One region of the Bacillus sp. NP247 genome, then DNA from elsewhere that is predicted to be linked to it. Evidence: riboswitches for the same ligand, from Rfam matches in the RefSeq annotation. Region 1 holds a riboswitch; each other region holds the start of a gene.
The links. A riboswitch is a leader RNA that binds a small molecule or an ion and turns the genes downstream of it on or off. The one in region 1 is predicted to bind lysine.
Positions count from the first base shown of each region.

Region 2: it holds a riboswitch for lysine, as region 1 does, so the genes downstream of both, KPL75_RS01900 (amino acid permease) here and KPL75_RS18445 (amino acid permease) in region 1, are expected to answer to the same signal.
Region 3: it holds a riboswitch for lysine, as region 1 does, so the genes downstream of both, KPL75_RS23025 (aspartate kinase) here and KPL75_RS18445 (amino acid permease) in region 1, are expected to answer to the same signal.
Region 4: it holds a riboswitch for lysine, as region 1 does, so the genes downstream of both, lysA (diaminopimelate decarboxylase) here and KPL75_RS18445 (amino acid permease) in region 1, are expected to answer to the same signal.

Region 1 is NZ_CP076653.1:3,519,861-3,528,021, reverse strand. It holds gene KPL75_RS18455 (ABC transporter ATP-binding protein) at 1-1,281, opposite strand, end outside; gene gapN (NADP-dependent glyceraldehyde-3-phosphate dehydrogenase) at 1,927-3,366, shown strand; lysine riboswitch at 3,546-3,727, shown strand; gene KPL75_RS18445 (amino acid permease) at 3,874-5,298, shown strand; gene KPL75_RS18440 (ABC transporter permease) at 5,359-6,558, shown strand; gene KPL75_RS18435 (hypothetical protein) at 6,860-7,063, shown strand; gene KPL75_RS18430 (MDR family MFS transporter) at 7,115-8,161, opposite strand, start outside.
Region 2 is NZ_CP076653.1:340,679-348,839, forward strand. It holds gene KPL75_RS01875 (metallophosphoesterase family protein) at 1-447, opposite strand, end outside; gene KPL75_RS01880 (aminoglycoside phosphotransferase family protein) at 461-1,399, opposite strand; gene KPL75_RS01885 (VOC family protein) at 1,414-2,211, opposite strand; gene KPL75_RS01890 (sulfite exporter TauE/SafE family protein) at 2,311-3,321, shown strand; gene KPL75_RS01895 (GNAT family N-acetyltransferase) at 3,362-3,811, opposite strand; lysine riboswitch at 4,196-4,389, shown strand; gene KPL75_RS01900 (amino acid permease) at 4,502-5,968, shown strand; gene KPL75_RS01905 (iron-sulfur cluster biosynthesis family protein) at 6,083-6,388, shown strand; gene KPL75_RS01910 (DNA alkylation repair protein) at 6,422-7,192, shown strand; gene KPL75_RS01915 (hypothetical protein) at 7,303-8,130, opposite strand.
Region 3 is NZ_CP076653.1:4,407,970-4,416,130, forward strand. It holds gene KPL75_RS23020 (VOC family protein) at 1-327, opposite strand, end outside; gene KPL75_RS23025 (aspartate kinase) at 608-1,837, opposite strand; lysine riboswitch at 2,040-2,226, opposite strand; gene KPL75_RS23030 (DoxX-like family protein) at 2,419-3,327, shown strand; gene KPL75_RS23035 (DUF4166 domain-containing protein) at 3,332-3,943, shown strand; gene KPL75_RS23040 (YndJ family protein) at 3,949-5,574, shown strand; gene KPL75_RS23045 (8-oxo-dGTP diphosphatase) at 5,603-6,088, opposite strand; gene KPL75_RS23050 (MFS transporter) at 6,226-7,488, shown strand; gene KPL75_RS23055 (hypothetical protein) at 7,518-7,796, shown strand; gene KPL75_RS23060 (hypothetical protein) at 7,816-8,161, opposite strand, start outside.
Region 4 is NZ_CP076653.1:4,061,531-4,069,691, forward strand. It holds gene KPL75_RS21205 (LTA synthase family protein) at 1-940, opposite strand, end outside; gene KPL75_RS21210 (DUF3888 domain-containing protein) at 1,194-1,589, shown strand; lysine riboswitch at 1,679-1,860, shown strand; gene lysA (diaminopimelate decarboxylase) at 2,041-3,357, shown strand; SAM riboswitch class I at 3,628-3,736, shown strand; gene KPL75_RS21220 (YezD family protein) at 3,809-3,952, shown strand; gene KPL75_RS21225 (phosphoadenylyl-sulfate reductase) at 4,039-4,743, shown strand; gene sat (sulfate adenylyltransferase) at 4,782-5,918, shown strand; gene cysC (adenylyl-sulfate kinase) at 5,931-6,524, shown strand; gene KPL75_RS21240 (nitrite/sulfite reductase) at 6,537-8,159, shown strand.

The sequences.
Region 1 (8,161 bases):
TGTTTTTGAAAACAAAATGTGCTCCTGAGGTACATACCCGATCCAGCCAAGTACGTTATCATTCGTAATTTTATCTAGCTTCACATCAGAAACCGCAATATCCCCTTCCCCAAGTGGATATTGACGAAGAAGCTGACGAACGAGCGTCGTTTTCCCGCTTCCTGTTTTCCCAACAACTCCAAGTGTGTCTCCTTGTTTTAATGAGAACGAAACATTTTTTAAATTTGTTTCAATTGATGAAGGATATGAAAAAGTAACGTTATCAAACTGAATGTAATCTGGCTCTTGTACAACCTTTGGATTTTTTGGATTCTTTACATCTGGTTCATAAGCTAACGTTTCATTTACACGATCGAGCGAAGCATTTCCTCTTTGCATAACATTAATCAATTCACCAATTGCAAACATCGGCCAAATCATCATCCCTAAATAAACGTTAAAAGAAACGAGCTCACCAAGTGTCACTTTTGATTGGAATACGAGATATGCACCGTACACTAAACCAATTAAATAACTAAGACCGACGAGCATTTTCACAGTTGGCTGGAATAATGCATCGATTCTTGCTACTCTCATATTTTTCTCGTATACGTCATCTCCTAAATGATGAAACCTTTCTTGATCAGCGTTCTCCTGTACGTACGCACGAATAACGCGTACACCCGCAATTGATTCAAGCACTTTATCGTTCATATCTCCGAACGCATCTTGTGCGACTGTAAATCGTTCATGTAATTTCTTTCCGTATCTATTCATCGCATATGCCATAATCGGAAGCGGTATAAGCGCAGCAAGTGTTAGTTGCCAACTAATTGAAAAGCCCATCATACAAACGATTGTAAGCATATATAGACTAGAATCAACGAGCGTTAATATACCAAAACCTGCTGTCATGGAGATTGCTTTTAAATCATTTGTCGCTCTCGCCATTAAATCGCCAGTACGATTTTTTTGATAAAACGTCGGTGTCATCTTAAGTAAATGCCCCATAAATTTTGAACGCATCGTTTTCTCAAGTACGAACGCACCGCCAAATAGTTGGTGCTGCCAAATGAAAGTAAGCACATACCCACCAATCGTTACCCCAAGTAAAATAAAAATATATTGCATAATCGCCTCGTTCGTTAAGGCTCCTGTTTTAATGTTATCAATTGTAATTCCTAATACTTTCGGAGGAATTACCTCTATCACGTTTACAATTAAAAGTACCCCAATTGCGATACTATACCTTTTCCAATGCTCCCTAAAAAACCATCTTAACTTTAGTAATACTGAAAACAATGTAACCTCTCCCTTCTCGTTCTCGTTTGATGAAGGCTTCTTTATCCACTATCTAGAGTCATCTCATTTACATTTCGAAAACCATAACATTTCATCACATTTTTCCACCTTCCAAATTCTGATTTTTATAGTAACCATACAAAGTATGGAAACAAGCAAATTAGACAAAAAAAAGCATACCGCCGCTTGACGATATGCAAAGGAATGCATAAAAGCGTACGTTACGATATACGCAACGTACGCTTCTCATAAGACAAAAAAGTCCTATATATCCGCACGGGTTGCGTAATAATATGAATGTTTTCCGCCGTTTAATACAGCTAAGCCCATTACATTTACGATTACAATCATTACGCACACCCCCTTCATTTATTTTCCATTTATAATCTTACAACTTTATTGAGTATTCTGTCAATTATTTTTTTCGTTATAGATTAAAATAATTTTTTATCACAAAAAATGAAGAATGGTTCATAACACGATAAATAAGTTTGAAATGAGGGAATCTTCTGCAAGAAAGGGCATACAAAATAAAAAAAGAATAAGAAATCGTTTTCACAAACATTTCATTTGAAAAATGTTATCAAACCCCCTACAATCACCTTATACTCACTCTTACAAGTTGCTATTTTAGGAGGACTAATCATGACAACTAGCAATACGTACAAATTTTATTTAAACGGAGAATGGAGAGAAAGCTCTTCAGGTCAAACAATTGAAATTCCATCTCCATACTTACACGAAGTAATTGGTCAAGTACAAGCAATTACTCGCGGAGAAGTAGATGAAGCAATTGCATCTGCAAAAGAAGCTCAAAAATCATGGGCTGAAGCTTCTCTACAAGATCGCGCAAAATATTTATATAAATGGGCTGATGAGCTCGTAAATATGCAAGATGAAATTGCCGATATCATTATGAAAGAAGTCGGTAAAGGATATAAAGATGCGAAAAAAGAAGTTGTTCGTACAGCTGACTTCATTCGTTACACGATTGAAGAAGCTCTTCATATGCACGGAGAAAGCATGATGGGCGATAGCTTCCCTGGCGGAACGAAATCTAAACTTGCGATCATTCAACGCGCACCACTTGGTGTTGTGTTAGCAATCGCACCATTTAACTACCCAGTAAACTTATCTGCTGCAAAACTTGCACCAGCATTAATGATGGGTAACGCTGTTATCTTTAAACCAGCAACTCAAGGTGCAATTAGTGGTGTTAAAATGGTTGAAGCACTTCATAAAGCTGGACTTCCAAAAGGTCTTGTAAACGTAGCTACTGGACGCGGTTCTGTAATTGGTGACTACTTAGTAGAACACGAAGGTATCAATATGGTATCGTTCACAGGTGGTACAAACACAGGTAAGCACTTAGCGAAAAAAGCTGCAATGATTCCACTTGTATTAGAACTTGGTGGTAAAGACCCTGGTATCGTTCGTGAAGATGCTGACTTACAAGATGCTGCAAATCATATCGTAAGCGGTGCATTCTCTTACTCTGGTCAACGTTGTACAGCTATTAAACGTGTACTTGTACACGAAAACGTAGCGGACGAGCTTGTTAGCTTATTAAAAGAACAAGTAGCTACATTATCAGTTGGATCTCCAGAACAAGACAGCACAATCGTTCCATTAATCGACGATAAATCTGCTGACTTCGTTCAAGGTTTAGTTGATGATGCTGTAGAAAAAGGTGCAACAATCGTTATCGGTAACAAACGTGAGCGTAACTTAATTTATCCAACATTAATCGACCACGTAACAGAAGAAATGAAAGTTGCTTGGGAAGAGCCATTCGGCCCAATCCTTCCAATCATCCGTGTTTCTTCTGATGAACAAGCAATTGAAATTGCTAACAAATCAGAGTTCGGTCTGCAAGCAAGTGTCTTCACAAAAGACATTAACAAAGCATTTGCAATTGCTAACAAAATCGAAACTGGTTCTGTTCAAATTAACGGACGCACAGAGCGCGGCCCTGACCACTTCCCATTCATCGGTGTAAAAGGTTCAGGTATGGGCGCACAAGGTATTCGTAAGAGCCTTGAGTCTATGACACGTGAAAAAGTAACTGTATTAAACTTCGTTTAATCTTATATTCAGCAGCTGATCTAATATTTAGGTCAGCTGCTTTTTATTTCAAAACCTTATTCATTCTCAATAACAAACTCTTCCCTATAATCTGATTATTACTATATCCATTGACGTATAAAAATACATTTGTTACTCTTAAACATGTTAATTTAATACATAAATCCTCATTCGTATCTCGATGAGGTAGAGGTTGCAATCATTAAGAGTATCATTTCAGGAGATGTAGTGGCATTGATGAATGAATGAGAAAGGAATGGTTGCCGAAGTAAGACGTGCCCACCATGCGCGCTTGCTGGGTCTGCATTTAATAAGTGCAGAACTGTCACAAACGTTTCGTTTGTGGAGAGCTATCGAGAGGTATGTCGTGGGTTTCTTATAAGATAGAAAGCATGTAGCGGCAAATTACGTGCTTTTTTTGTTTTGTTTGGACCTTCTCTTCCTTATCAGGAAGACATACATATCTCCTCGCTTGACTTGGTTATACTAACTTTGGAGGTATTTTCTATGCAACAAAAAAAATGGGGCTTTTGGGTACTAACAGCTTTCGTTGTCGGTAACATGGTTGGCGCTGGTATTTTCATGGTACCAAGTACGTTGGCACAAACAGCTAGCCCTCTCGGTGTCACTTTAGCTTGGTTAACAACAGGGTTTGGTGTTTTAATGCTAGCTCTTGTTTTCGGTAATTTAGCAATTCGTCGTCCTGATTTAACAACAGGGCCACAAAGTCATGCATATGCTTTATTCTCATCACCAAAAAAGAAAAAAATGGCTGGTTTCAGCATGGTGTGGGGATATTGGGTTGCAAACTGGGCAAGTAACGTTGCCATTATCACATCTTTCGCAGGATATTTATCACTCTTCTTCCCGATTATGAAAGATACACGACTACTATTTTCAATTGGCTCTTTCAATATAGAAGTCGGAAAACTAATTACATTTACTATTTGTTCCATCTTACTATGGGGAACACATTTAATTTTAACAAACGGTGTAAGCGGAGCCGGAAAACTAAACTTCTTAGCAACAACAACGAAAGTAACTGGATTCCTTCTATTCATCGTCGTTACTTTATTTGCATTCGAAGCTTCAAAGTTTGGACAATGGTACACACCGATGATTGATAAAGAAGGCGTATCACACGGTCTTCTATCACAAGTAAACTTAGCTGCTCTAACAACGCTTTGGGCATTTATAGGGATTGAATCAGCCGTTCTTTTGTCAAACAGAGCTACCTCTCCCAAAACAGTAAAACGTGCAACAGTTGCTGGTTTACTAATTACAGTTGCAATTTACTTAGGAATTACAATTTTAACAATGGGTGTACTTCACGTTGATAAATTACAAGCATCTGAACGTCCATTAGCAGATGCATTAAACGCTGCGATGGGTCATGGCGGCGGGAAACTTATGGCATTACTTGCTCTTACTTCCCTATTCGGTTCCATCTTAGGCTGGATTTTATTAAGCTCAGAAGTACCTTATCAAGCAGCAAAAGAAGGTTTCTTCCCTTCCTTCTTTACAAAAACAAATAAAAAAGGAAGCCCTATTTACTCACTACGATTAACAAACATTATGTCGCAAGTGTTCTTATTCTCAACATTATCAGGAACAATCGCGGAAGCTTATACATTCGTTATTACCGTATCAACTTTAGCCTATCTCATTCCATATCTCGTTTCACCAATCTTCCAGTTAAAACTAGTCGCAACTGGTGAAACATATAAAAATGAAATGCGGGCAAGAATTACGGATGGCGTAGTCGCAGTTATCGCAATTTGCTATGCACTATGGGTTATTAAAACCGGCGCATCCGATATAAAAACATTCCTTCTTGGAATTGGTTTATTCGTAATTGGCTTTGCCTTCTATCCATTAATGAATCGTGATCAGAAAAAAAATAAAGAAAAGAAAAACGAGCAAGTTGCATAACGCAATTTGCTCGTTTTTTCTTTTGTAAAACATATATAATAGAACAAAGAGGTGAAAAACATGTCAATTGAATCGCTATGGAGCAGTCGCTTCCAACAACATATTCAAAATATCATTACATACTTTGCACGTATGATTAACGGTTTACTATATAGCTTTATCTTTATTTCATGCGTTGGTGCATATTATTATGCTCAGTTTCTGAAAACATCTCCTTCTAAAGGAATATCTTTAGTACTCATTACAATCGTACTTACAACGATTATATCGAGATGCCCAATGCGTACATTTATTCAAAAACCTGATGCTGTCTATTTACTAGCACTAGAAGAGAAATTAACTTCTTATTTTAAAAAATCTCTTCTATATAATTACATCATTCAGCTTTTCCCATTATTATTTACGTTCCTTATTCTCGTACCGCTTGCACTGCAATCATTACAATTAACTGTACCTTTCTTATGTACAATCTTTACCGTTTTAATGATTACGAAAGCTTGGAATATTTACATGCATTGGATGTGGCGTGATAGTTATGAAAAAAACATATGGCTGATCATTCGTATCGCTTGTAACGCCCTAATCATTTACATGCTGTTTTATACAGCAAATGTGATCGTATTAGGCGGCGTACTCTTACTTCTTGCTTTTCTACTTCTATATACGAAAAAACAACCCACAAAACGAATACCGTGGGATTACATAATCGAGCAAGAAGAAAAAATGGATGTTCGCTTTTATCAATTTGCCAGCATCTTTACTGATATTCCGCAACTTAATAAGCAAGTAAACAAAAGAAAATGGCTTACCAATTGGATTGAACCTTTATTACATAAAAAACGAGCAACTTTCTTCTATTTACATACACTAGCGTTTTTACGTGGGAATGATTATTTCGGTATATATATTCGCTTAGGAGTAATCGGTGCCTTCGCCTTATATTTTATACCAAACATATACGCAAAAGGTGCTATCGCTTACATCGTCCTATATATGATTTCTATGCAACTCCGTTCCCTGTGGAAATATTTTTCGGGAAATATTATCGTAGCATTATATCCAATTGATACTGAAAAACGAATGAATCAATTTCTTCGCTTAATCTTTATATTGCTAAGCATTCAACTCATTGTATTTTCAAGTGTTATACTCATTGCCACAGGACAATTACTACATGCTTTGATTATTATGGTAATCGGTGTACTTTGGATAAGGTTTATTATTGTACCAAAAACGAAGAAACGCATTTCTTCATTTTAACGAAAAAGAGGCTGCACATAACAGCCTCTTTTCTCGTCCTAAAATTTCTAATCACTTTTCGTAGGCATTTCTCATATAGTGAAAATGACTATACAATTCCTATCCATACGTTAAATAATGATTTCGCACATATAAAGTGAAACTTTAATCAGTGGGGGTTTTACCCATTCCCCACTGATTATTAGCCCACACCAATCGGGCAATTATCTCCCACCTAACTTCCTCGCATTCGCCGAATTTTGAGGTGGGAGTCTTACTGCCCGCAAATAGCGGGGTAAATAAAAAAGATAGGAGCTCTATTATGAACAACAATCCGCCTTCAACGCCCCAAAACAACTCAGAAGAAAATAGCCGTGACATTAAATTGCAAACATTACGAGTCATCGGACTCATCGTCCTCATTAGTGGTTATATCCTCGTCGCTCTCTCAGAAGTAGGTGAGCTGAAAAACTTATTAACAAATCCAAATGCCAATCCTGATTTAGCTGAAGTTGATCCATTTTAAAAATGATATAAAAAGCGATCCTCAGTATAACTGGTTCGCTTTTTATATAGTTTACCCAATCTGAGAAACATTCCTTTCATCCTGATACTTCTCTTTCCCTATCGCCTTCATAAATAATAAAATACTGCTCATACCAACAATAAAGTACAGAGCACTCATGCCCCAAGATGCAATTAATGAACCTAACATAACTCCTAATGCCCCGTTCATTTTTGCAAATTGAAAGACCATTCCGTTAATCGCCATATAAGAACCTCTTGCCTCATCCGACACCATATCTGCCATAATGGATTGACGAACTGGCACATACATTATCTCTCCTACCGTTTGGAAAAGCCCTGCAATTAATAAAATCCATAAGCTATTGCTCGTTCCGAGTATTGTAAATCCAATTGTATAAATGAATAACCCTACATATAAGATTTTTAAATCGTTGAAGCTTTTCAGCACTTTAATAAGAAGCGCTGAACATAAAACAATTAAAATTGTATTCTCTGCTGAAATCCAGCTCAGCATTCGAATCCCCGTTAAATCAAACGTAAAACCATTACCAAAGAAAAAGTGCACCGTTTCAAATTCCTTCTGCAAACGTATTCCTAAATAATTATTAATTTGAAATTCTAACGATAATGTACATATACTCGCTGCACAAAAAATTAAAAACGCCCGGTCTTTCATAACAACTTTATAACTATCCGCCATATCTCTTAATACATTTTTCTTCTCTTCTGTTTTCCGAGCCACATACACTTCTTCCATATATACAGCCATCACATATAAAGTAATGATCGCAACAACCGTTAATACGATAAACAATTGTAATCTATAGTTTTCAAAAAGTAGCCCACCAAATATCGCTCCAATTGCAATGGATAAGTTAATAGCCCAGTAGTTAATGCTGTACATGATTTTTCGATTTTCAGGTGTACTCACATCTATTAACATCGCCTCGGTCGCTGGATTCATAAGCCCAGACCCTAAGCTGTTCACTAGCATAAATACAAATGTTAGCCACGGTGAATCTACATAATCTGAGTTCGCAATTCCCATACAAGCAATAGAAACAACTTGTATACTTTGACCGATAATCATTACTTT
Region 2 (8,161 bases), 2.1 Mb from region 1:
TTTTCTTTCTCCTTCTATATTCTCTGTCAAATCACTATTTTCAAACATACTAACACGCTCTTCTCTTGAAGCATGTGGTTGTATTCTTTCATATAAACTTCTCGGTGAAGCGTGGAACATACGAATCAGTTTGCCACTCATATAAAACTCGATTGAAAATGGTAAACTTCTTAAATACTCATTTTGTTCTTCTAATAATTGTTTTTGATGCCATTTTAACGCTTCAAATTCAGTCGGTTTTGTAATAAAATCATCCCAATTCCCCATAACAACTCCTTCACATTCTTTACGAACGATTTCAATTACTTCGCTAGAATGAGGACCTTTTCCTACTAAATCTCCAAGACAAATAATGCGCTCGATGCCTCTTAATTTAATATCTTGCAGCACAGATTCTAATGCTGGAATATTACCATGAATATCTGAAATTACCGCTATTTTATCCAAATGAATCCCTCCATTATTTATTGTTTATTATATCCACATGATATGATTGATACCATTTCGGAATATAAGATGAAAAATGATTATGATCTTCTATAATTCGGTTCAATCTTTCTTTCATATCCCCTACTAAGTGTGGCGTGCTTCGGTTTGTCCATACGATATCCGCTGGGAATGTCATCGCTGCATATAATGAATACAGTTTCCAAAAATGGAGTGACGGTTCACCTCCGCAATAACCGTGAACTTGACCAACCGCAAATGGTTTGCTTATTCTTGTAGTAAAAATCGCTACATTATAAAAATCGTGTATTGGATCGCCAAAATCATATCCACTAAAATCGATAACGATAAACTCCTTATTGTGAATCATACTATTTGCTGGGTGGTAATCATCGTGTAAAAATGTGATAGGTCGATTTTTCAATAAGTCTTTATGATTTTCTACAAAGGTTAATACTGGCTTCAAATCCAGAAAATTCACCTCATAATCTGCTAATGCCTCTATGTACCTTTCATACTTATTCCACCTAGATATTTCCCATTTATTACTTGCACTTTCTCTTTCTATCGAGTGAATTCTCTTTAATATTTCTCCTGCTTTTCTTCCTGCATTATACTGTTCTTCCACCGATAGCTTACTTAAGCTCTCTTCACCATTTACACCTTGGGTCCATTCAAATACTTGAACACATTTATTTAATCCCTCAAGTTTTATGAAATGAATTAACTTCGGCGTTGGAATATGTAATAACTCCAATTGTTTCATATACATATATTCTTCTTGTTTTCGTTCATAATTAGCAGAATCACACACTTTTACAAAATAAGTTTCTCGATTCTCTAGATCAATTTTATACTTCTCTTCGTGTGAAAAACCTTTTGTAATTGCTGTACATTTTACAATACGTGACCACTCTAGTTTTCTTTCTATCTCTCTTAACATTTCTTCCACAAAACTCACCTCTATCAATATACGAACAAACTACCTAACACTTCATGCTCTCGTTTATTTTCCCCTTTAAACTCCACTGCAAATGGATATTCGCCCTGGTTCTTCAGGCGATCTTGAACCAGCCCTTCCCCAATCGGTTCACAAAACTGCACATGAACATCACCAAACGATACACTTTGACACTCAGCATTCCATTCTTCATTTTGTATGATTGAATTTGCAGTTAGCTCCATTACTTCTTTCCATTTCCGCACTGTTTCTCGAACATTTTTCACCGTATAATGAATCGTTTCAATTTCTTGTACTTTATTTTTATGTTCAGTGATCGTCCCTATTTTACGTAAATCGTTTCTTCTTTCTTCATCCGTTTCATTCCACTGTATAAAGAATGGTAATTTCGGTCCATTCTCTTCTTGCTTTACAAATAACATTTTCCATTCTAAAAGCCGACCATCTTTTCTCATCCGTTTCCCTTCAAATGGTCCTATCGTATGTAAGCCGTGCTTATTAAACTTATTTGCTAGTTCTTCAATTGCATCTGTTCGAATTGCGATTTGTAGCATCCCTTCTCCATTTTTTAATTTCACCACTGTTTCTTGTACTAATGGATTTTCCGCTTCTTTCGCTTTTTCTTCATGCTGAACTGCTAAAAATTCTATATATGATAAATCAAAATAACATAAACTATTCCAAGTACCCCAAGTCGTATGCTCACCGCCTAATGCAGTATGAAATCCATGCTCCTGCATTTGTTTTGCCGCTTCCCCCGGTGTACAATGCACTGCGTGAACGAGATGATCAAATGCTAACATATTCTTTCTCCCCTTTCTCTCCATCCTTTTATTGTATATTTTATTTTTCTTTCATTCAATTCAAAAAGCCTTAAAACCCAGTTGATTTATACGATTAATATGTATTATAATGAAACAAATTTAATTATTGCTGATTGGAAAAACCAAAGGCACTTTTCTCATACGGGAAAAGTGTCTTTTTCATTTATTATTACAGGGGGATTATTTATGCAGAAATTAATTGTCTTTGCTATTATTGGATTTTTCGCTCAATTGATTGATGGCGCACTTGGTATGGCGTACGGGGTAACGTCTACCTCACTATTATTAATGTTTGGTATCGCACCAGCTGTAGCTTCCGCATCAGTTCATTTAGCTGAAGTCGTTACAACCGCCGCTTCTGGTGCATCTCATATCAAATTTGGAAACGTTGATAAATATACAGTTTCCAGACTTACATTACCAGGAGCAATTGGCGCATTTATTGGGGCATGTTTTTTAAGCAATTTACCTGGTGATGTAATTAAACCGTACATTTCCATATTTTTATTTACTTTAGGGGTTTATATTTTATTACGATTCATCATTCAAAAACAAATTGTTTCTTCAAATAAGCGTATGTCTGCTAAACAACTTGTACCACTCGGTCTGTTCGCAGGATTCGTTGATTCAACTGGCGGTGGTGGCTGGGGACCTATTACGACACCTGTTCTACTTGCAAGAGGAAATGAAGCTAGAAAAGTTATTGGATCTGTAGATACGAGTGAATTTCCTGTTTCACTCGCTGCAACGATTGGCTTTTTCATTTCACTTGGCTGGGAACAAGTAAGCTGGGTTTGGGTATTTTCTCTCATGCTCGGTGGTATTGTCGCTGCACCAATCGCCGCATGGCTAGTACGCATCGTTCCTTCTCATTTACTTGGCGTACTAGTTGGTGGCCTTATAATCTTTACGAATATTCGTACACTGCTTACTACATTTAAAGTAGATCCAACTATTATTTCACTTTCTTACGTTGCAGTTGGTCTTGTCGTTATTATATCTATTTTTATTGCTGTTCGTAATCATTCCAATCGTTCTAACGTATCGACAGCCGGCTATCCGAAAGATCAAAAACAAATGTTACCATAATTAATAATAATACCGTCCGATTTACTTCGAGCGGTATTTTTTATTTTTCTATTTTCCAATTGACCATCGTTTCAGTACTATTTACTCTTTTCATTTGTAATTTCTCTAATACACGAATAGAGCTATAATTATCAAGGAGTGTCTCCGCTATAATCGTTTCCACTTCCCTTGTTTGAAAAGCCCATTTCATTAATTCACTAACTGCTTCTGTTGCATACCCTTTATTCCAATATTTCTCAATAAATCCGTAACCAATTTCTACTGTATGTTGCTCATTCGGTTTCCCTTTAAATCCTATATCACCTAGAACCACATCATCCTCTTTCCGAATAACATACCACGGTCCCCACGGTAATGAAGCCACATCTCGTTTCACATTTTCTATATGCCCTACAATATGTGGGCCACTATTGTATCCTTGATTATCCGCAATTTGAATCCATTCTTCTGTACACGGTACTATATGTAATCTTTCCGTTTCTAATTTCATAATGATATCCCCTTTTCAATTAAACAATACCTCAATTTTACCAGAAATAAAAAGAATATTCATTCTATTTGTCGGATTTATACTTATTCTTTGAAACGAATTTAAGGAATAATCCCCTTCTGATAGTTATGTCGAATTATATTTTCTGAATTTTCTTTTAATTTTAAAGGGTTTTTCAATATTTTTTGCGAAACATTTGTATAACAATTTTTTCTTTGCTTATTGCTACATAATAGTAGGTTCGGGTGGAGTTATGCAAGCGTTTCCTATACAATAACCGATATTTTTTGACTTTTCCTAACAAAATTCCTTGCAATATATTCAGAAAGTCATTACAATTGCCATATATTAAATATCTTAGCAATATATAAATCCTCATCAATCCGATGAGGTAGAGGTTGCGACTTTTAAAAGTAAAATGGACGAGACACAGCGAATGTCACTGACTCCGTTTGAAAGGAAAAGTTGCCGAAGTTTATATTTCTTCTCTGGAAATATGAGCTGGGGCTGTCTCCGAAAGGAACAGAACTGTCACGTTTACAAAATTACCGTGTAAAACGTGGTGTGCTATCTTAACGGAAGGGTATGATGGGGTGGTTATTTGTGAAACGTTCCGCCTAATTCCTTTGGCGGTTTTTTGTATTTTTCTCCCCCGCTCCTTCCTAACCTACAAGAAAAGGAGTGTTGAACATGAATAGCGCAACAAATCAATCTACCTCTAAAACGCAAACTACACAAGGACAAGGTGAATTAAAACGCGGATTAAAATCTCGTCACCTTACGATGATTTCTCTCGGTGGTACAATCGGTACCGGATTATTTCTTGCCAGTGGTGGTGTTATCCATTCAGCTGGTCCTGGCGGTGCATTAGTCGCATATGCCGCAATTGGAATTATGGTTTATTTTTTAATGACAAGCTTAGCAGAACTCGCAGCTTACATGCCTGTTACTGGATCTTTTAGCACTTATGCAACAAAATTTGTTGATCCATCACTTGGTTTTGCACTTGGATGGAACTATTGGTATAACTGGGCTATTACGATCGCTGCTGAACTAGCAGCCGTAACATTAATTATGAAATTTTGGTTCCCAGATACCCCTTCTCTTATTTGGAGTGGACTTTGTTTAGCTATTATTTTTCTCTTAAACTATTTATCTGTTAAAGGTTTTGGTGAATCTGAATATTGGTTCGCACTTATTAAAGTAGTTACTATTATTATCTTTTTAATTGTCGGTTTTATGATGATTTTTGGAATTATGGGCGGCGAAGCTGTCGGTTTTAAAAACTTCACTGTTGCAGATGCACCATTTAATGGCGGCATCATGGCAATTATCGGTGTATTTATGGCAGCTGGTTTCTCATTCCAAGGAACTGAATTATTAGGAGTAGCTGCTGGTGAAACTGCTGATCCAGAACGCAATATTCCGAAGGCAATTCGTTCTATCTTTTGGCGCATTATATTATTCTATATTTTAGCAATTCTTGTTATCGGTTTATTAATTCCTTATACGACTGATAGCCTTGCAGCGAGTGATGTTACAGTAAGTCCATTTACACTAGTATTTGAAAAAGCGGGCGTTGCCTTCGCTGCTTCTGTTATGAACGCTGTTATTTTAACTGCAGTACTTTCTGCTGGTAACTCTGGAATGTATGCATCAACTCGTATGCTTTGGGATTTAGCTCGCCAAGGAAAAGCACCAAAGTTCTTAGGGAAATTAGATAGCCGCGGTGTACCTGTTAACGCATTAATCGCAACATCAGTAGTTGGTAGCGTCGCTTTCATCGCTTCTTTATTCGGTGACGGTGTTGTATACATTTGGTTATTAAATGCTTCTGGGATGTCAGGATTTATTGCTTGGGTAGGGATTGCTATTAGTCATTACCGTTTCCGTAAAGCTTATATTGCACAAGGGAAATATTTGAAAGATTTACCATATCAAGCGAAATGGTTCCCGTTCGGTCCAATCTTTGCATTTACACTTTGTGTTATCGTTATTTTAGGTCAAAACTACGGAGCATTTACGGGTGCATCTATCGACTGGAACGGTGTACTCGTTTCTTACATTGGTTTACCACTCTTCTTAGTACTATGGTTAGGTTATAAATTTACTAAGAAAACGAAAGTAATTCCACTTGATAAATGTGAACTGAAATAAAGTAAAACGAGCAAACAAAATTGTTTGCTCGTTTTTTTAATGCAATGCTTCTCCCTTCCCTATTTCTCCTGTTTTTGCAATAATAGAGGAAATATAAATAAAGGTTGGGATTACATGAACATTCGTATTACTGATGAAGCAAAAGCAGCTATACATAGACTAGAACGTGAAGACAAAAAGATCATTCGTATTAGAGGCACTATGACAAACTCTTGCAGCATTTTTGTTGATGTTGATTTAATTTTTGATACATATAATGCGGATGATGTTGTATATGAAGATGAACAGCTTATTGTACAAATGGACTCATTCACGAAAGACTACACTGGTGATACGGTGAAACTTGATTATAAGACGACTGGCTTTAGTATAACGACGCCTAGTGAGACTTTGGTGTATGGATTGTCGATTAAAAAATAAACATTGTTTTCAACTGACCACTGAGGTGAAAAAATGGGTAAATATGTTCCGTTAAAATTTTTATTTAACAAAGAATTAGCAGAAAAAATGGCTGATTCTATTTCTAAACACGTTCCTAATTTCTCTAAAAAAAAATTTGTAGATTCCGTAACATATAAAGTTGAAAATTTAGAGTTAAAGCAACGTATAGAAGTAATAGCAGATGAATTACACAATGCATTACAAAAAGATTTTAATGAAGCAATACATATATTACTGAAAACATTAGGACCAGAAAATACAACAGAAGTCGGCACATTTACAAAGGGTTATATGTATATGCCTATCGCAAAATACGTTGAAAAATATGGGCTTAACGATTTTGACTCCTCATTCAACGCAATGTATGAAATAACAAAAAGAAATACTGCTGAATATGCCATTCGTCCTTATCTTGAAAAATACCATGAAGAAACCTTAGACATATTGCAGCAATGGTTACGTGATGAAAACAGCCACATCAGGAGATTAGTTTCAGAAGGTACTAGACCAAGACTTCCTTGGGCAAAAAAAATAGGAGCTCTGAAAGGTGACTTCAGAAATAATTTAAAGCTTCTTGAGCCATTAATGAATGACCCTTCTAAGTATGTTCAAAAATCTGTAGCCAATCACATTAATGATATTACGAAAGAGGATAACGAACTCGTTTTTCAATGGTTGCAACAATTACTCGATAAAAACCATCCTGTTAATCCTTGGATTATGAAACATGGATTAAGAACGATGATAAAAAATGGCACTTTACCAAAAGATTTTTGTTTTTAAGTATTTTAAACAAAAACGCTTATACTTCAAAAATGAAGTATAAGCGTTTTTTCCTTTTGAATAAAGCAATTATAAACGTAAAAAGTGCTTTAAAATTCTTCTTTATACCTTTATTTTACTAGCTCTTCTATGTTATTATTTTTCTTGATTTTTTCTGATGATAGCCAGAGTGAATAACTTGTTCCATCCTTGTTCCTTAAAAATATGTTAAATTCCTTATTGTATAGTTCTTCTTTAAGAATAGTGACTACCTTTCTCAAATCCTCTATCACATATGAATCATTTCTATATTTTATCTCACTATCATTGAAAACTAAAGTCAATTCATACTCTAGACAATTGCCGTCTTTCGGGTGTGAACAAGTAATATCTTCAATTCCAAAACGATCATTTTGAATTTCATTTAACCTTTCGCCTACTTTTGTTTCAGTTTGAATCAAATATGTCCAATAACCGCTTACGGTGTTTTTCATTGTCAAAAGCAGTTCTTCTTTCGTTATAGCTTTTTGCACATTATAAAAAGGTAAGCCTATAGATTCACCATTATAATCCTCAATTTCAAGTTTTGTTATCTTTCTATTACTCTTCTGAATGAATTGGATTAGAGCATATAAACGATCTAATTCTTTTGATTCAAATTGACTGTAATCAATCTTGTCACTCGTTTTTAAAGTTAATAATAACTTATCAGTTGGTTTTTCCTCTATATAATCATCATCCACTATATATTGAAAAACATTTTTATTTTCAGGTTCCACGTAACCTAATTTTTCAATTTCTTCTAGCATTGGTTTAAATTCCTTATATTCCTCATATGTTTTTTTCCCGTATTGATATTCATCACCTTTTATTGTTGAATATAAGATGCCATCTACCTCTACTCTAAATTGAATATTTTTGTTATTTTTCGCTTGAACAGTATGGTATGTATGTCCCATATTCCCTTCATGTATAGCACCTCAATCTGTT
Region 3 (8,161 bases), 890 kb from region 1:
TCTGGATACCATTTCGTCAATGTCTTCAACGGTGAACATGACGCGTAGATAACCGAGGGCGTTTACAGGAGTTGTCCGATGATCTGCTATAGTAGGTGGGGTAAGAAATCGGGAAAGTTCAATTCGGCTGTGGCCATCTGGCGTAACCATCATAGCAATCTCCACGCGCTGAGTACCCAATCCGGTTACACGACCAGCCCATTCACCTTCGACAGTGGCTCGCCCTTCGAGGTTCAAGCCAATCTCCTCGAAGAAAGAGATTGCGTCATCAAGGGATTCTACAACGATGCTGACATTGTCCATTCTTAGTAATTTGTTTTTTGTCATAGTCTTTATCTCCTTATGTGTAAAAATTTATCCCGCTATTTGCGGGCAATAAGACCCCCACCTCAAAATTCGGCGAATGCGAGGAAGTTAGGTGGGAGATAACTACCCGATTGTTGAATAGAATGATCTGCTTCTATTTTTTAACAATTTTATTATTTTTCAAACGACTTTATTTTAAACTAAATAACCTTTTTCTCACTTTCCACTATGCAAACAGCTTTCTATTTATATAGGAAGGAAATAGATTAATATAATTTGTTGTAAGTTTTACTGGCGGAAATTAAATCATTTGCACTAAAGGCTCAATTTTCGCCATAAATGATTGATGGAGTGCTTCAACGCCATCTACTAAGTGAATACGGTCAATGACAACTGATACTTTAATTTCAGATGTACTTACCATTTTAATATGAATACCGCCTTCTTTTAAAGTAGTGAACATATTCGCAGCAACTCCTGGGTTAGATACCATACCAGATCCTACAATTGATACTTTCGCTAAATGATTTTCATGTTCTACAGATTCATAGTGAAGTGCCTCTTGATTTTGTTCTAACACTTCTAATGTTTCTCTTAAATCATTAGAATGAATCGAGAAGGAGAGGTGAACAGTTCCTTCATTTGTAATACTTTGAATAATAATATCTACATTAATATGTGCCGCTGCTAATGTAGAGAAAACTGTTGAAAGTGCACCTTGTTCTAATCCTTTAATTGTGACGCGTGTAATATTATCCTCAAATGCGATACCTTTAACGATTGATTGTTGTTCCATGTTACATTCTCCCCTTACAATTGTTCCGTTTTCTTGTTCCATACTTGATCGTACTTCTAAAACGACATTATGATTTTTAGCAAATTCAACAGCACGTGGGTGTAATACGCCAGCACCGAGATTTGCAAGCTCTAACATTTCGTCATAAGAAATTTCATCTAATTTATAAGCAGTTTTTACAACTCGTGGATCAGTCGTATATACGCCTGACACATCCGTATAAATATCACATTTTTTTGCTTTTAGTGCCGCAGCTAATGCGACAGCAGTCGTATCGGAGCCACCGCGGCCAAGTGTTGTAATTTCATTTTCTTCACTTACTCCTTGGAAACCAGCTACTATAACAATCGTGCCTTCAGTAAGGTGAGACTGAATACGACCAGTATTAATGTCAGTAATCCGTGCACTACTATGTACAGATTCTGTCGTAATACCAGCTTGCCATCCTGTTAATGAAATTGCGTTATAACCTTTTGTTTGTAGTGCCATTGTTAATAATGAAATGGTTACTTGTTCTCCTGTAGATAGGAGCATATCCATTTCACGTTTACTTGGATTTTCCGCAATAGCGTTAGCAAGTACTACAAGTTTATCCGTACTTTTTCCCATTGCTGAAACGACAGAGACAATACTATGCCCTCGTTCATATTCTTCAATAATTAAATTTGCTACATGTTGAATGCGTTCGACGCTTCCGACAGAAGTACCGCCAAATTTTTGTACAATCGTTTCCATTACGAATTCCTTCTTTCGTCCATTTTTAAGAATAGGTTAGGACATATACAAATCCCAATATTCCTGTAGTTACCAGAGAGAAAAGCAAAAAACACCATCTCAAATAAGTGAGGATGGTGCTGTTACAGGAAAAGGGAAACAGAAAACGGAGCTAATAAAAAAACCGCCAAAAAAGGAATATCATAAAAAATGATATCTCTTTTTTGTAGATAGCTCTTCATACGTACACGTCTGTACATATGACAGTTCTGTTTCTATTCGAAAACAGCCCCAATTGATAAATGCAGAGAAATTTATCAATTTCGGCAACACTTCCTTTCCTCTAAATTCATAGACATCTCTGTGTCTCCTTTAGAATACTTATAAGCGTTGCAACCTCTATCTCACGTTTTAGGCGAGAGTGTTTGATTTATGAAGTTGTTGGTAACATTTGTTTTATAATAATTTAAATTTTTCAGGGAATCAAGTGTTTTATATATATTTTTAAAATTCTATCTTTTATTCAGATTAGTTTGTGAAAAATGTAGCAAAATCAATTCATTGCATGTACATTAAAAATATAGAGTATAGGAGGTGGAAGGATGGGGAAGATACAGCCTATTTATGTAGCAACAAAAATGAACACAACAATGGAGAAACTATGGGCATATACACAAGAGCCTGATATACATACAGAGTGGGATGCCCGTTTTACGGAAATCTCGTATTTGGAGAAAAGAGAAGGAGAACCACAGAAGTTTTTATATAAAACAAAGATTGGATTTGGACTTGAAATAGCCGGAGAAGGGGAATCGATTGGTGAAATAAGAAAAGACACTGGGGAACGCATTTCGTCTTTGAAATTTTGGACAGACAATAAGCTATCACTTATACAAATAGGACGAGGTTATTGGAAGTATACACCGAATGGAGAACATATTCATTTTGAAACGCAATATGATTATGATACAAGGTTTGGTCATATAGGGAATGTGATAGATTCATATGTTTTTCGCCCTTTATTAGGTTGGGCGACAGCATGGAGTTTTGATGCTTTAAAATTATGGTTAGAAAAGGGACTTCATCCTAAGTTGCTAATTAGAAGAACGATGACGTATTGGCTCGTTTGCTTTTTAGTTGCTTTCGTATGGTTATATCAAGGGATTGTACCGAAATTGATGTTTACTCATTCAGAAGAAGTAAAGATGCTTTCTGCGCTAATCGGATCGAATGATAGTAGTATTTTTATACTTAAAATAGTTGGATTTTTAGAAATAATATGGGGTGTTATGTGGCTATTGCCATTTCAAAAACGAAAGTTGTTTATATTGCATATTGTTATGTTAATAGGCTTAACTATAGTGGCAGGAGTTACGAATATCACAAGTTTTACAGAGCCGTTTAATCCGATTACATTAAATTTTCTTCTAATAGGGTTATCGATGGCTGGTTATATGAATAGCACTAATTTGCCAAGCGCAAAAAATTGCAAGAGGAAGAGAAAGGGATAAATGTATGGTTAATATTTATGAAAGATTATTCGGAGATACCTATAAAAATCTTCATCCAAAATTACAGAAGCGGTATGCAATTACAGAAGAGAATAGTTTTACAGGAGAAGGGGAAATGGATGAAATTTACGGTGGCTCTTTTTTCGTTAAATTGATTTTGAAAATTGCATCGAAGTTTCGTATGTTTTTCTCTGAGCGAGGAAAGAAAGTACCATTTACGATACATAATACCGCTGAGCGAGATGAACATGGAAATGAGTTTGTACGGTGGAATCGTACTTTTTATTTTCATAATAAGACAAGGTATTTTAACGCCGTTATGCAGTTGGATGAAGAGAATAATGAAATTGTAGATTATTTTGGCGAACCGCATATACTCGTTTCTACGTTGAATTTTTATATTGATGAGGCGGGGGCAATGTATATTTCTTCAAAGAAACAATGGTTTTATATGTTTGGAAGAAAAATACCGTTACCGAAATTTTTATACGGAGAGGCAAAAATTGTAGAAAGTTATGATGAAACACTGCAATGTTTTCGAATTCATGTACAAGTACGGAATCCGTTAATTGGTTCACTATTTTCATATAAGGGAACATTTGTGGAAAGGAAATAAACGATATGAAAAATATAATATTTGGGCTTGCTTGTTATATTATTTTTTTAATATGTGAGTGGTCGAATGTAAATCCTGTTGAAGCAATTATTTTATTATCTATTTTGTTATTTATACCGATGTCATTTTGTATTATTGACAAAAAAAGGCGGAATGGATCGTATTTATTATTTTATAAATTTGTATCATTTTTATATCCAATAGCAGCAGTTAGTGCGATGCTAGCTTTCGTAACAAATCATTTCGTTGTTGCTCTTCTTTGGTTTATGTATACAGGGGTTCTTGCATTATTTGGTGTAAGTAGATTGCTAGAAAGAGGATGGAAGCCTCTAGAAGAAACAGCTATAGATAGTGCGTTTATTTATTTGTTTCTAGGTGGTTTTTGGTTCTTTGCTTCTGTAGCAAAACTTTCAATTATGCACTTTAGTTCTGACATTGTTTTACTCACAGCTGCACACTTTCATTACTCGGCATTTCTATTGCCGCTATCAGCGGGTTTACTTGGAAGAAAAAAAGAACGGGGAAGTAAGTTATATGACGCTATTATGTTTATCATCGTCATTTCTCCAATGACAGTTGCAATAGGAATTACGTATTCGAGGTTGTTTGAATTTTTTGCAGTGTTCATATATTTATGTGCCATATACGGATATGGAGTTTACGTGTGGAGAACGAAATTTAATGCTATAAGTGCAAAGATTCTCCTTACTCTTTCATCCAGTACACTTATGGTAACAATAATGTTTTCACTCATATATTCATACGGAAATTTCAAACAAGTAATGACGATTACAATTGCACAAATGATTTGGATTCACGGTGTTGTAAATGGAATTGGAGTAGCGTTACCAGCATTTGTTGGCTGGATGATTGAAAAGAGTACTCCGAATTATAAATATTACGGGAAACCAATGAGCAGGTTAAGAGGAAATGCGACAGTTGGTGAAGCATTTTTACATAACAGAAATTTAATAGATAGCAAGGAATACAAAGGTTTAGTTGATAAAATGAATGATTTTCATAGTGAGGCATTTGACATGGCGAAGATTCCTTTAAGTATTATTCGTTTTTATGAAAATACAAAAGAGTATCAGTTACAATCGCATATTAAATGGACTCGTTGGTTCCGCCCGGTTGCACTTTGTTATGAGAAAATGAGTAAGCGTGTAGGACAAATATATTTAGGAATGGGCGGCAAGTGGGAAACGATGCATGGCTCTATCATTGGGATAATAGATGAGAGGGATGGAAGAGAGAATGTAAGGGCTTGGCTAAGAAAAAATGAAGCAGGAGAATCTATTTTTGTAGCTCTTTACGCAAAACATACACATAAGAATGAGACATATATGAATATCGGATTACCTTTACCATATTCGAATATGACGGGAGTTTTGAAATTATGTAATAAGAGTAATGATTTAATCATTACTAGTAAGCTGAGAAGAAATGGTAAGGGAGATGAGGGGATTTATTTACATACTCGTTTCTTTACAATACGTTTACCATTAGCAGAGACTTTTATTATTAAAGAGAGCAAGGATCAAATATTAGAAGCTAACCATAGAATGTGGATATTCGGAGTTAAGTTTTTAGAAATTGATTATGAGATTAAGAAAATAGAGGGAAAGTAAGAAAAGCTTGGAGAGATTCCAAGCTTTTTTACGTATGGGTAATTGTCATAGCAACTTGTTTATCCAAGTCTCGGTCCCAAACACGTTGAATTTCAAACGTACCTTTTTCAAAAAATAATGGGAATCTCTCTTTAAACCAATCTTGCATAGGAAGATTTAGTGCTTCATCAATTGGTACCCATAATAATTCGCCTTCAGGAGGATTCAAAAGGAGTTCACCTTCAAATGAATCTGTCCAATAGTTAAATACCATATATCGAACATTTTCTTTCGGATTTACGTATTCGTCTAACCCCTTGAAAATTAAATTAGAAACGTGGAGTCCGGTCTCCTCTTTCGATTCTCGTATAGCAGCTTGTAATATGCTTTCTGGGAAGTCTACTTTTCCACCAGGAGCTATGTAGCCAGGAAAACCTCGATGGTCGGGGCGTTTTATAAGTAAAGCATCATTATTTCGCTGGATCATACACATTGTATAGATGCGGTGCTCGATGTTATGAGAATTTTGAGGCATAATAATGTATTCTCCTTTATCTTTTCTTGATAATTTTACCATAACATAATAGTTTCTTATATAATTAAAAATGGAATGTTATTAATTTTCGGTTATTTGTTATAAAGTCTATAATCATTTGAAAAGAGGAGAGAGATATGCAAGGAGAAATACCAACAGAGAAAAATTTAGGCTATGTCGGTAAATTGTTATTGCCAGTTAAAGTGTCACCACACTTTAAGTTTTTATGGATTGGGCAACTACTTTCGACTTTAGGTAGTTCGATAACGATGGTTATTCTGCCAGTCGTTGTGTATTCATTAACTGGTTCAACAGTTGTAATGGGTATGACTATGGCAATGTACATGCTTCCTAATATTCTGGCGTTACCGTTTGCTGGATTAGTCGTGGATCGGATTGACCGGGTGAAATTAATGTTATTTACAGATATAATCCGCTGCATATTAATGCTATTACTTGCAACACTTATATTTATGGACGTTTTAACGATTCCACTTTTATATGTACTTGTTGCATTATATGGACTTATGGAAGGTATATTTCAGCCGGCATATTCAGCTGTAAGAGCGAAAGTATTTGTACCGGAAATTCGAAATGCAGCTAACGCATTAACGCAAATGAGTAATCAGGGTATACGATTAATTGGACCGGCTCTTGGAGGGTTGATTGTTTCAGTTACATCCGCCGGAATTGGGTTTGGATTGGATGCAGTAACGTACTTGCTATCATTTGTATGTTTATTATTTTTAAAAGAAATAAAGTTCAATAAAGTACAGAAATTTGAAAGAAATAAAGTCAATTACAAACAAGATTTTATGGAAGGGATTCTTGTTCTAAAAAGCCATCCGTGGTTGTGGATTACTATTCTAGTCTTTTCTTTCGTTAATATTTGTTATGCAGGCATTATCGTTGTATTAATTCCATGGTTGTTTAATGTTCATCATCATTTTGAAGCTTACGTGTATGGATTGGGTATGGCTTCTTCTGGTGCTGGAGCTGTAATCGCAGCACTAATTTTTGGTGGGAGGCAGCAGTGGCATAAGAGAGGATTACTTGCATATGGTGGTGTTTTAATAAGTGGAATGGCACTATTAATTATGCCTTTCGTTTCTTGGGCACCTGCTTTAATTGGATTAATGGCAATTGAAGGATTCGGTATAATGATATTTGGGCTCATTTGGGAAACAAGTTTACAAGAGCTTGTACCAGAAGAAGCATTTGGAAGAGTGGCAAGCCTTGATATGTTAGGTTCATTTGCTTTATTACCATTAGGATATGTGGTTGTGGGCTGGTTAGCTACTGTAATAGGTGGAAAGATAACAATTATAATGCTAGCTATTTTAGTAATCATAACAATTGGAATAGCATTGTCTGTACCGAGTATTCGGCGGTTCGATTGATTATGTAGGCTAAAAAGGGGATATGGTATATGACTATAGAAAACCTAAACGATTTAGTAGTAGCAGAGTTGGGATGTAAATACGTTTTGGAAGAAAAGGTATTTGAAGCAAAGAATTTTACGGTGTATATTGCGACTTCTATAGAAAATAAAATGACATATAATCGATTCATCTTAATTAAGCATTTGTCTAATGAAGTGCCTTCCGTACATGTTTGGGATAAAAAAAATTGTGTAGATGATACAAAAATAGATATTGCAAAAGAAGTGACAGAAGCAATTCAATCGGGTTTTGTAAATAAAGAGTAAGCCCTAATCAAATTAGGATTTACTCTTCATTAAACACAAATGTTTGCTTCATTTTTTTACTCTCATTTACAGGATGACCGTTGTAAGAGAAATTCTTTTCTTCCCAAGTAATGACGACTTTAAAATTATGGCTATTAAAGTCTAATGGGAATACCATGTAGTCAAAGCTTGTATGATTTTTTGAAACATTGTTATTTGATGTAGTAGGATTAAAGGTAGCTTTAGATGTAGGGTTATTATCAAGTATTTCCACGGATACATTTGATACATCATTACCAATATTTTTTAAGAGTAAACTATACGTATCATATACACCTTGTTTTGGCTGCACCGCTTGCTTGTTTGAGTTATGAGATTTGTCAATT
Region 4 (8,161 bases), 540 kb from region 1:
ATACAGAACCACGGTCTAACGGATAAAGTGAGTTTTCAACGATAAATTCAGCATCGGAAGTTTTACCTTGTCCCGTTTGATGATAGAAGTTATCGAAGTAAAAACTATCTTTTATAAACTGATTTAAAAATGGAGTAATCTCTTTTCCATTTATTTTTTTATTAATAACAAAACTTTGTGTAGATTCCATTGAAATTAAAATTACATTTTTACCCTTTGCAGCTCCAAATAAGTTTTTATCAACTTGTTTATCTTTTGAGTCTGTATAGTTTTTAATTTCAGAGAACCCGTCTCCACTTGCAAATACACGTTCAGCTGAAGACTTAGATTGAAGTGTAATATCAAATAGATGATATGTGTATAACCCTAAATTTTTCACGACAGTTTGACGATCAAATGAGCGTGAGAACATTTGTGGTTTATATATGACTGAAACAACAATTTGTAGTGCTAATAATGCTGTTACACCGCTAAAGAAAGTTCGCTTCTCAGAGCGAGAAAGTGGTGTTTTATCACCAAATGATGGGAATTTATGCGAAATAAACATTAAAATAATTGCGTCTGCAAATAAAAGTAATGTTTTATACGTAAAGAGTTCTTTTATACTTGTCCCTAAGTCAGCCATATTATTTGTTTGGAATAAAACAGGGAAAGTAACAAAATCGTTATAGAACCCGTAAAACATTGCATTTCCAAATAAAATAAATGACAGTATAAAACTAATTACAATAATAATTCGGTTTCGGTACTTAGATGCAAGTAAAGCGAAACCAAAAAATAAAAGTAACGAAGCTAGTGGGTTAATAAAAAGCATAAATTCTTCAAAGAAGTTATCAATTCTAATATCAAATGCTAGCTTGTACACAATATATGTTTTTATCCATAATAAAACGACTGCAACTAGTGCAAATCGCAGTTTTGGAAACAGATTTTGTAGCATAATATACTCCTCTCCTAAAAGCATGACGGTTCTTGTGAGCCGGTTTGATTAGCGCCTCATTTTATATATACGAACAGTCCTTTGTTATTATGTTTATTATACTATGAGTATCATTATACGAAAATAAAAGAGAGTTGTGGGCTTTTTTATAATAATTGAGTAGAAAAAGGGCAGTGGGAGACAATAAAACGGAGTTTCTATGTATGATAATTATCGTGCGCAGAAAGAATCGAGTAATAAAACGGAGGTTATAATGCGAAAATTATTATATTTTATAGTATGCAGTAGTGTTATACTTTTTGCCTCACCGAGTATGTCAGTAGCGCAATATGATGCACCCCTTATGGAAGATGCACTTTATTCTGTTTTATTTCCAAAAATAAATAAGGCAATTGAAAAACAATATGGGAGCTTGAAGCCTTATCAATGTCCTAAAATTATTAGTTTAAAAAAAGTGTATAGTGGTACATATTTATTTCAAGCGAGTATTGAAGTAACGAAGTATGAACGTGTTGCTGGGAAAATTGCTCCACCATTTGAGAAGGTAACGATTACATTTAATAACGAAGAGGGCGAATGGGAAGTGACAAAGGTTTCAGTAAAGCGCTTACCAAATGATACAAAATTAAACTGTAAAAAAACAATATAAAAAATTGTTTGACAAATAAAATGGTCCTTTGGTATTGTTAATAGCAACAATTAGATGTTTGAAAATTAAATAGACTTACCTCATCTACTCTCAAAGGTAGAGGCCGCAATAGGAAAGAGTAAGCTATGGGAGATTTAATGGAATCTGTGATCATAGGTTGAAAGGGACTATTGCCGAAATATAAGAATAACCATCTTATTCATATATTGGGACTGCATTGAATAAATGTAGTACTGTCATAAGATTTATTTTATGGAGAGCTATTTGGAGATGTTGATGCGGTTTCTTATTTTGAGGAGATAACAACTCGTTTATTTTTTCAATATATATTTTTCCTAATAAGAAACGCGTGTGAACATTGTTCCGCGCGTTTTTTGTCTATCTAAAAGCGTGCTGCAATGAATAGAAGATTGGGGTTATGAGTTTTAGAGGAAATAAGGGAGGAATTCAAATGTATTTACACGGCACAAGCCGAATCAATGGGCAAGGACACTTAGAAATTGGTGGGTGCGATACGACGCAGCTAGCAAAACAATACGGAACACCACTTTATGTATACGATGAAGAGTCTATTCGAGGAAAGTGCCGCGCGTTTCATCGTGCTTTTAAAGAAAGTGGTTTCTCTTATCAAGTAGCATATGCAAGCAAGGCGTTCTTGTGCATGGAGATGTGCCGAGTAGCTCGTGAAGAGAATATGTCTTTAGACGTTGTTTCTGGAGGGGAATTATATACTGCGCTCCAAGCTGGTTTTCCGGCATCGCGTATTCATTTTCACGGAAATAATAAAACAGAAGAAGAAATGATTATGGCTCTTCAGGCGAATATCGGTTGTTTTGTAGTAGATAATTTCTTAGAATTAGAAATCTTACATGATTTGGCAATGCAACATGGGAAATTTGTGAACATATTAATCCGTGTAACGCCTGGAGTAGAGGCACATACACACGAATATATAACAACAGGTCAAGAAGATTCGAAATTTGGATTTGGTGTTTCAAATGGTCAAGCGATGCAAGTGATTGAGCTAGCTTTGCAAAAATCAAATTATAATGTGCTAGGAATTCACTCGCACATCGGATCACAAATATTTGAAACGGCTGGTTTTGTTCGAGCAATTGAAGTTCTTCGCCAATTTTTAGAAGAAGTGAGAGAGCAAATGAATTATGTAGTAAAAGTGTTAAATGTGGGCGGAGGATTCGGAATACGCTACACAGAGTCAGATACGCCATTAACTCTTGAGACATATGTGCGAGCTGTAACAAGTGCAGTGAGAGAACAATTTACAGTATGTGAATATCCGCTGCCAGAAATATGGGTTGAACCAGGTCGTAGCATTGTAGGTGATACTGGAACGACAATTTATACAGTCGGATCTGTGAAAGACATTCCTGGTATTCGGAAATATGTATCAGTGGATGGCGGAATGACAGATAATTTAAGACCTGCCTTATATAGCGCACGTTATGAAGCGATGCTAGCGAATCGAGGGAATGATGCGAATGAGGAACTCGTTTCGATTGCTGGGAAATGCTGTGAGAGTGGAGACATGCTGATTTGGGATATTAATCTACCGAAAGTTGCTTCTTCCGATTTACTAGCAGTTTCTTGTACGGGGGCATATGGGTACTCGATGGCCAATAATTATAATCGTATTCGAAGACCGGCCGTCGTCTTTGCGAAAGGCGGAACATCGCAAATTGTTGTAGAGCGTGAGACATATGAAAATATTATTGGGAACGATCGCATACGTATTAAAGAGCTTATTTAAATAGGGAAAAGGAGTTGTTCGGATGGGCAATTCCTTTTTTATAAAGTGAAACAATAATCAGTGGGGGTTTTGTTCATCCCCCACTGATCATTAGCCCTCACGAATCGGGCGTTTACGGTCAGCAGGGCTCCCACCTAACTTCTTTGCTCCAGCCGAATTTTGAGGTGGGAGTTTTAATGCCCGCGAATAGCGGGATAAAATAAAATAATTAAAATATATCGGAAAACTAGGATTGAAAAAAATCAGAATTGTGATAAAATACAAATACAAAGCTTATCAAGAGAAGCGGAGGGAACTGGCCCGACGAAGCTCGGCAACCTGCTTATAGAAAGCAAGGTGCTAAATCCAGCAAAATGGAATCCATTTTGAAAGATAAGGTAAAATATATTACCGAACAGTCTTTTCGAAATGGGAAAGATTTTTTTTATGAATAAAAAGGGGGGCTGTTCGCGTGAGTGTACGGGAACATTTTGATGAAGTATCTGAGAAAGTTCAAGCGATGCTTGCTGATATGAAATATGGTTCCATTACAATTGTGGTGCAAGATGGAAAAGTAATTCAATTAGAGAAAAGTGAAAAAGTACGTTTAAAGTAAAAAGCGCTGACTAGAAAAACTAGAGGCGGTTTTAACCTATTTTATTAGGTTAAAACCGTCTTTTTGCTTTTACAGGGGGAAAGAACATGTTGACGTATGAAACGTGGGAAGAAAATGGTGTTTCATTTTCAGAAGAAGATGAAACGAAAGGCGCGCTATCCGTATTAAATTGGGCTTATAAAGAGTATAAAGATGAAATTGTATACGCATGTAGCTTTGGAGTGGAAGGTATGGTATTACTGCACCTTATAAACCAAGTAAATCCATCTGCTAAAGTTGTATTTTTGGATACAAATGTTCATTTTAAAGAGACGTATGAATTAATTCAAAAAGTGCGGGAACGATTTCCTTCATTAAATATTATAGAAATACAGCCAGAACTTACACTTGATGAACAAGCGAAGTTGCATGGTGAGAAACTATGGGAAAGCAATCCGAATCTCTGTTGTAATATTAGGAAAATTTTACCATTAGAAAAATCACTTGCAGCGGAAAAGGCGTGGATATCGGGTTTGAGAAGGGAACAATTAGAAACGCGTAAGCATACAAAGTTTATAAATCAAGATCATCGTTTTCAATCTATTAAAGTTTGTCCGCTCATTCATTGGACGTGGAAAGAAGTGTGGCGATATGTATATAAACATAACTTGCCGTATAACCCATTGCATGATATTGGGTATCCAAGTATCGGGTGTGAGAAGTGTACGTTACCTGTAGGTGCGGGTGGTGATTCAAGAGATGGTAGGTGGGCCGGGAAAATGAAAAACGAATGCGGTCTTCATTACCAATAAGATGAATCTTGAAATAAAGCTAAGAGGGGATATAGAAAATGACTACAATAAACGAATTAATAAACCGTGTAGATGAGACATACGACGTATCACAAATTGAAAAAGAAATTGAATTAGACAACATTGCGTTAAGTGATTTAGAACTGCTAGCGACAGGGGGATATAGTCCACTTACAGGATTTTTAGGGAAGAGAGATTATGACTCAGTTGTAGAAACGCTTCGTTTAGTAAACGGTAGTGTTTGGAGTATACCGATTGCATTACCAGTAACAGAAGAAGTAGCAGCGGGACTAAAAGCTGGAGAGGAAGTAAAACTTGTCAACGACAGAAATATATATGGTGTCATTCAAATAGAAGATATTTTTGCACCTGATAAAGAAAAAGAAGCGCTACTTGTATATAAAACGACGGATGAGGCTCATCCAGGGGTGAAAAAATTATATGAACGACCAAATGTTTACGTTGGAGGAGCTATTAAGCTTATAAAACGCTTTGAAAATAAGCAATTTCCCTCTTATCATTTAGACCCAATTGAAACGAGAGAAGAATTTAAAAAACGTGGTTGGAAAACAGTAGTCGGATTTCAAACGAGAAATCCGGTACATCGTGCCCATGAATATATTCAAAAATCTGCTCTTGAAATTGTAGATGGTCTCTTTTTAAATCCGCTTGTTGGGGAAACAAAGTCAGATGATATTCCTGCTGATGTAAGGATGGAAAGCTACGAAGTATTGCTTCAAAACTATTATCCGAAAAGTCGTGTCTTTTTAGGTGTATTTCCTGCAGCAATGCGTTACGCGGGACCGAGGGAGGCGATATTTCATGCATTGGTAAGAAAGAATTTTGGGTGTACCCACTTTATTGTAGGGCGTGATCATGCTGGGGTAGGGGACTATTACGGAACATATGAAGCGCAGGAAATCTTTACGAATTTTACAGTAGAAGAGTTAGGGATTACGCCGTTATTTTTTGAACATAGTTTTTACTGCACTAAATGTGAAGCAATGGCTTCAACGAAAACATGTCCGCATGGGAAAGAAGACCGTGTCATCTTATCGGGTACGAAAGTACGAGAAATGTTAAGGAATGGTGAGATTCCGCCAAGTACATTTAGCCGTAAAGAAGTAGTGGAAGTATTAATTAAAGGTTTGAAAAAAGAAGTAGTAACAGAATAGGGAGAGAATGAGATGGATACGAATACTACTTGGCATACAGCTTCTGTTTCAAAAGATGAGAGAAGAATGAAGAATGGGCATCACAGTTTTGTAGTTTGGTTTACTGGTTTATCAGCTTCGGGTAAATCTACAGTAGCGAATGCGGTTGCTCGTAAACTATTTGAAAAGAATATCGGAAATTATGTGCTTGATGGGGATAATATTCGCCAAGGTTTAAATAAAGATTTAGGTTTTTCTGAAAGTGATCGCATGGAAAATATAAGACGTATTGGCGAAGTGGCGAAGCTATTGGTAGATCAAGGAACTGTTGTCCTTACAGCGTTTATTTCACCATTTCGAGTAGACAGAAAACAAGTTAGAGATCTATTAGCGGCAGATGAGTTTATTGAAGTCTTTGTGAATTGTCCGATTGAAGAGTGTGAGAAACGTGATCCGAAAGGACTTTATAAAAAGGCGAGAAAAGGTGATATTAAAGAGTTTACGGGAATTGATTCACCGTATGAGGAACCAGAACAAGCAGAATTAATTGTAGAAACGCACAAGTATTCTATTGAAGAATGTGCAGAACAAATCGTGAAATACTTACAAGAGCGTAGTTTTATATAGGGGGATTTAAAAATGAGCTATGAAAAAGTATGGGCTAATAACGAAAAATTAAATCAGACTGAGAAAAATAAATTAGAAAAAGATGGTTTGGAAATTTTTAATGATATTCCATACTACGCAGAAAATGGATTCGAATCTATTCCGAAAGAAGAGTGGGACGCATTTAAATGGGCAGGATTGTATTTGCAAAGACCGAAAGAAGCTGGCTATTTTATGATGCGGGTAAATATTCCTTCAGGGATTATTACAAACGCGCAGGCAGAAGTGCTTGCTTCTATCGCTGAGGATTATGGACGCGATGTAATAGATATTACGACAAGACAGGCGATTCAGTTTCACTGGTTAGAAATTCAGCAAATTCCAGATATTTTTAAAAGGTTAGCAAGAGTTGGATTATCTTCAGCAGGGGCGTGTGGTGATATAACACGTAATATTACAGGTAATCCACTTGCTGGAATTGATGCGAATGAATTGTTTGATACAACGCATATTGTGAAAGAGGTATATGACTATTTCCAACATAATGAAGAGTTTTCTAATCTACCACGTAAATTTAAAATGTCTATTAGTTCTAACATTTATAACTCAGCAAACGCAGAGATTAACTGTGTTGCATTTACACCTGCAACGAAAGAGATAGATGGTGAGAAAAAAGTTGGCTTTCATATAAAAGTAGGCGGTGGCTTATCAGCTCGTCCATACTTAGCAGAAGAATTAGACGTGTTCGTTTTACCAGAAGAAGTGAAAAAGGTAGCGATTGCAATTGCTACTATATTCCGTGATTTTGGATATCGTGAAAAACGCCACTTAGCACGTTTGAAATTTCTTATCGCTGACTGGGGCGCTGAGAAATTTAAAGAGAAACTAGTAGAATACACAGGCCCATTGCAAAGTAAAGGGGAAAGTGCTCTCAAAGGCTGGAATGCAGGATACTTTTATGGCGTTCAAGATCAAAAACAAGAAGGATTAAAGTATGTCGGCTTTAATGTACCAGTAGGGCGTTTACATGCAGAGGAAATGTTTGAGATTGCAAGCATTGCAAAGAAATATGGAAACGGGCAAATTCGAACTTGTAACTCTCAAAACTTTATTGTTCCGAATATTCCGCCAGAAAATATTGAAGGACTATTAAGTGAACCGTTGTTTGAAGCAATTTCTGCAAATCCAAAATCCTTTATCGGTCATGCGGTTTCATGTACTGGTATTGAGTATTGTAATCTTGCGTTAGTAGAAACGAAAGAAAGATTACGCAAAATCGCAGAGTACTTAGATACACAAATTGCACTTGATGTACCAGTTCGAATTCATATGGTAGGATGCCCGAATTCCTGTGGTCAACGTCAAATTGCTGATATTGGTTTGCAAGGAGTGAAACTGAAAACAAAGGAAAAGGGAATCGTTGAGGCGTTTGAAATATATGTGGGCGGAACGCTATTAGACGGAGGAGCATATAACGAAAAATTAAAAGGAAAAATAGATGGAGAAGATTTGCCGGATGTTCTCGTGTCCTTTTTAAGTTATTTCCAAAAGAATAAATTACTAGCCGAAACGTTTTATGATTTCGTCGGACGTGTTGGAGTGGAAGAATTACAAATTGTACTAAATCGTGTAGTAGAAGAAGTAATAGCGTCTTAGGA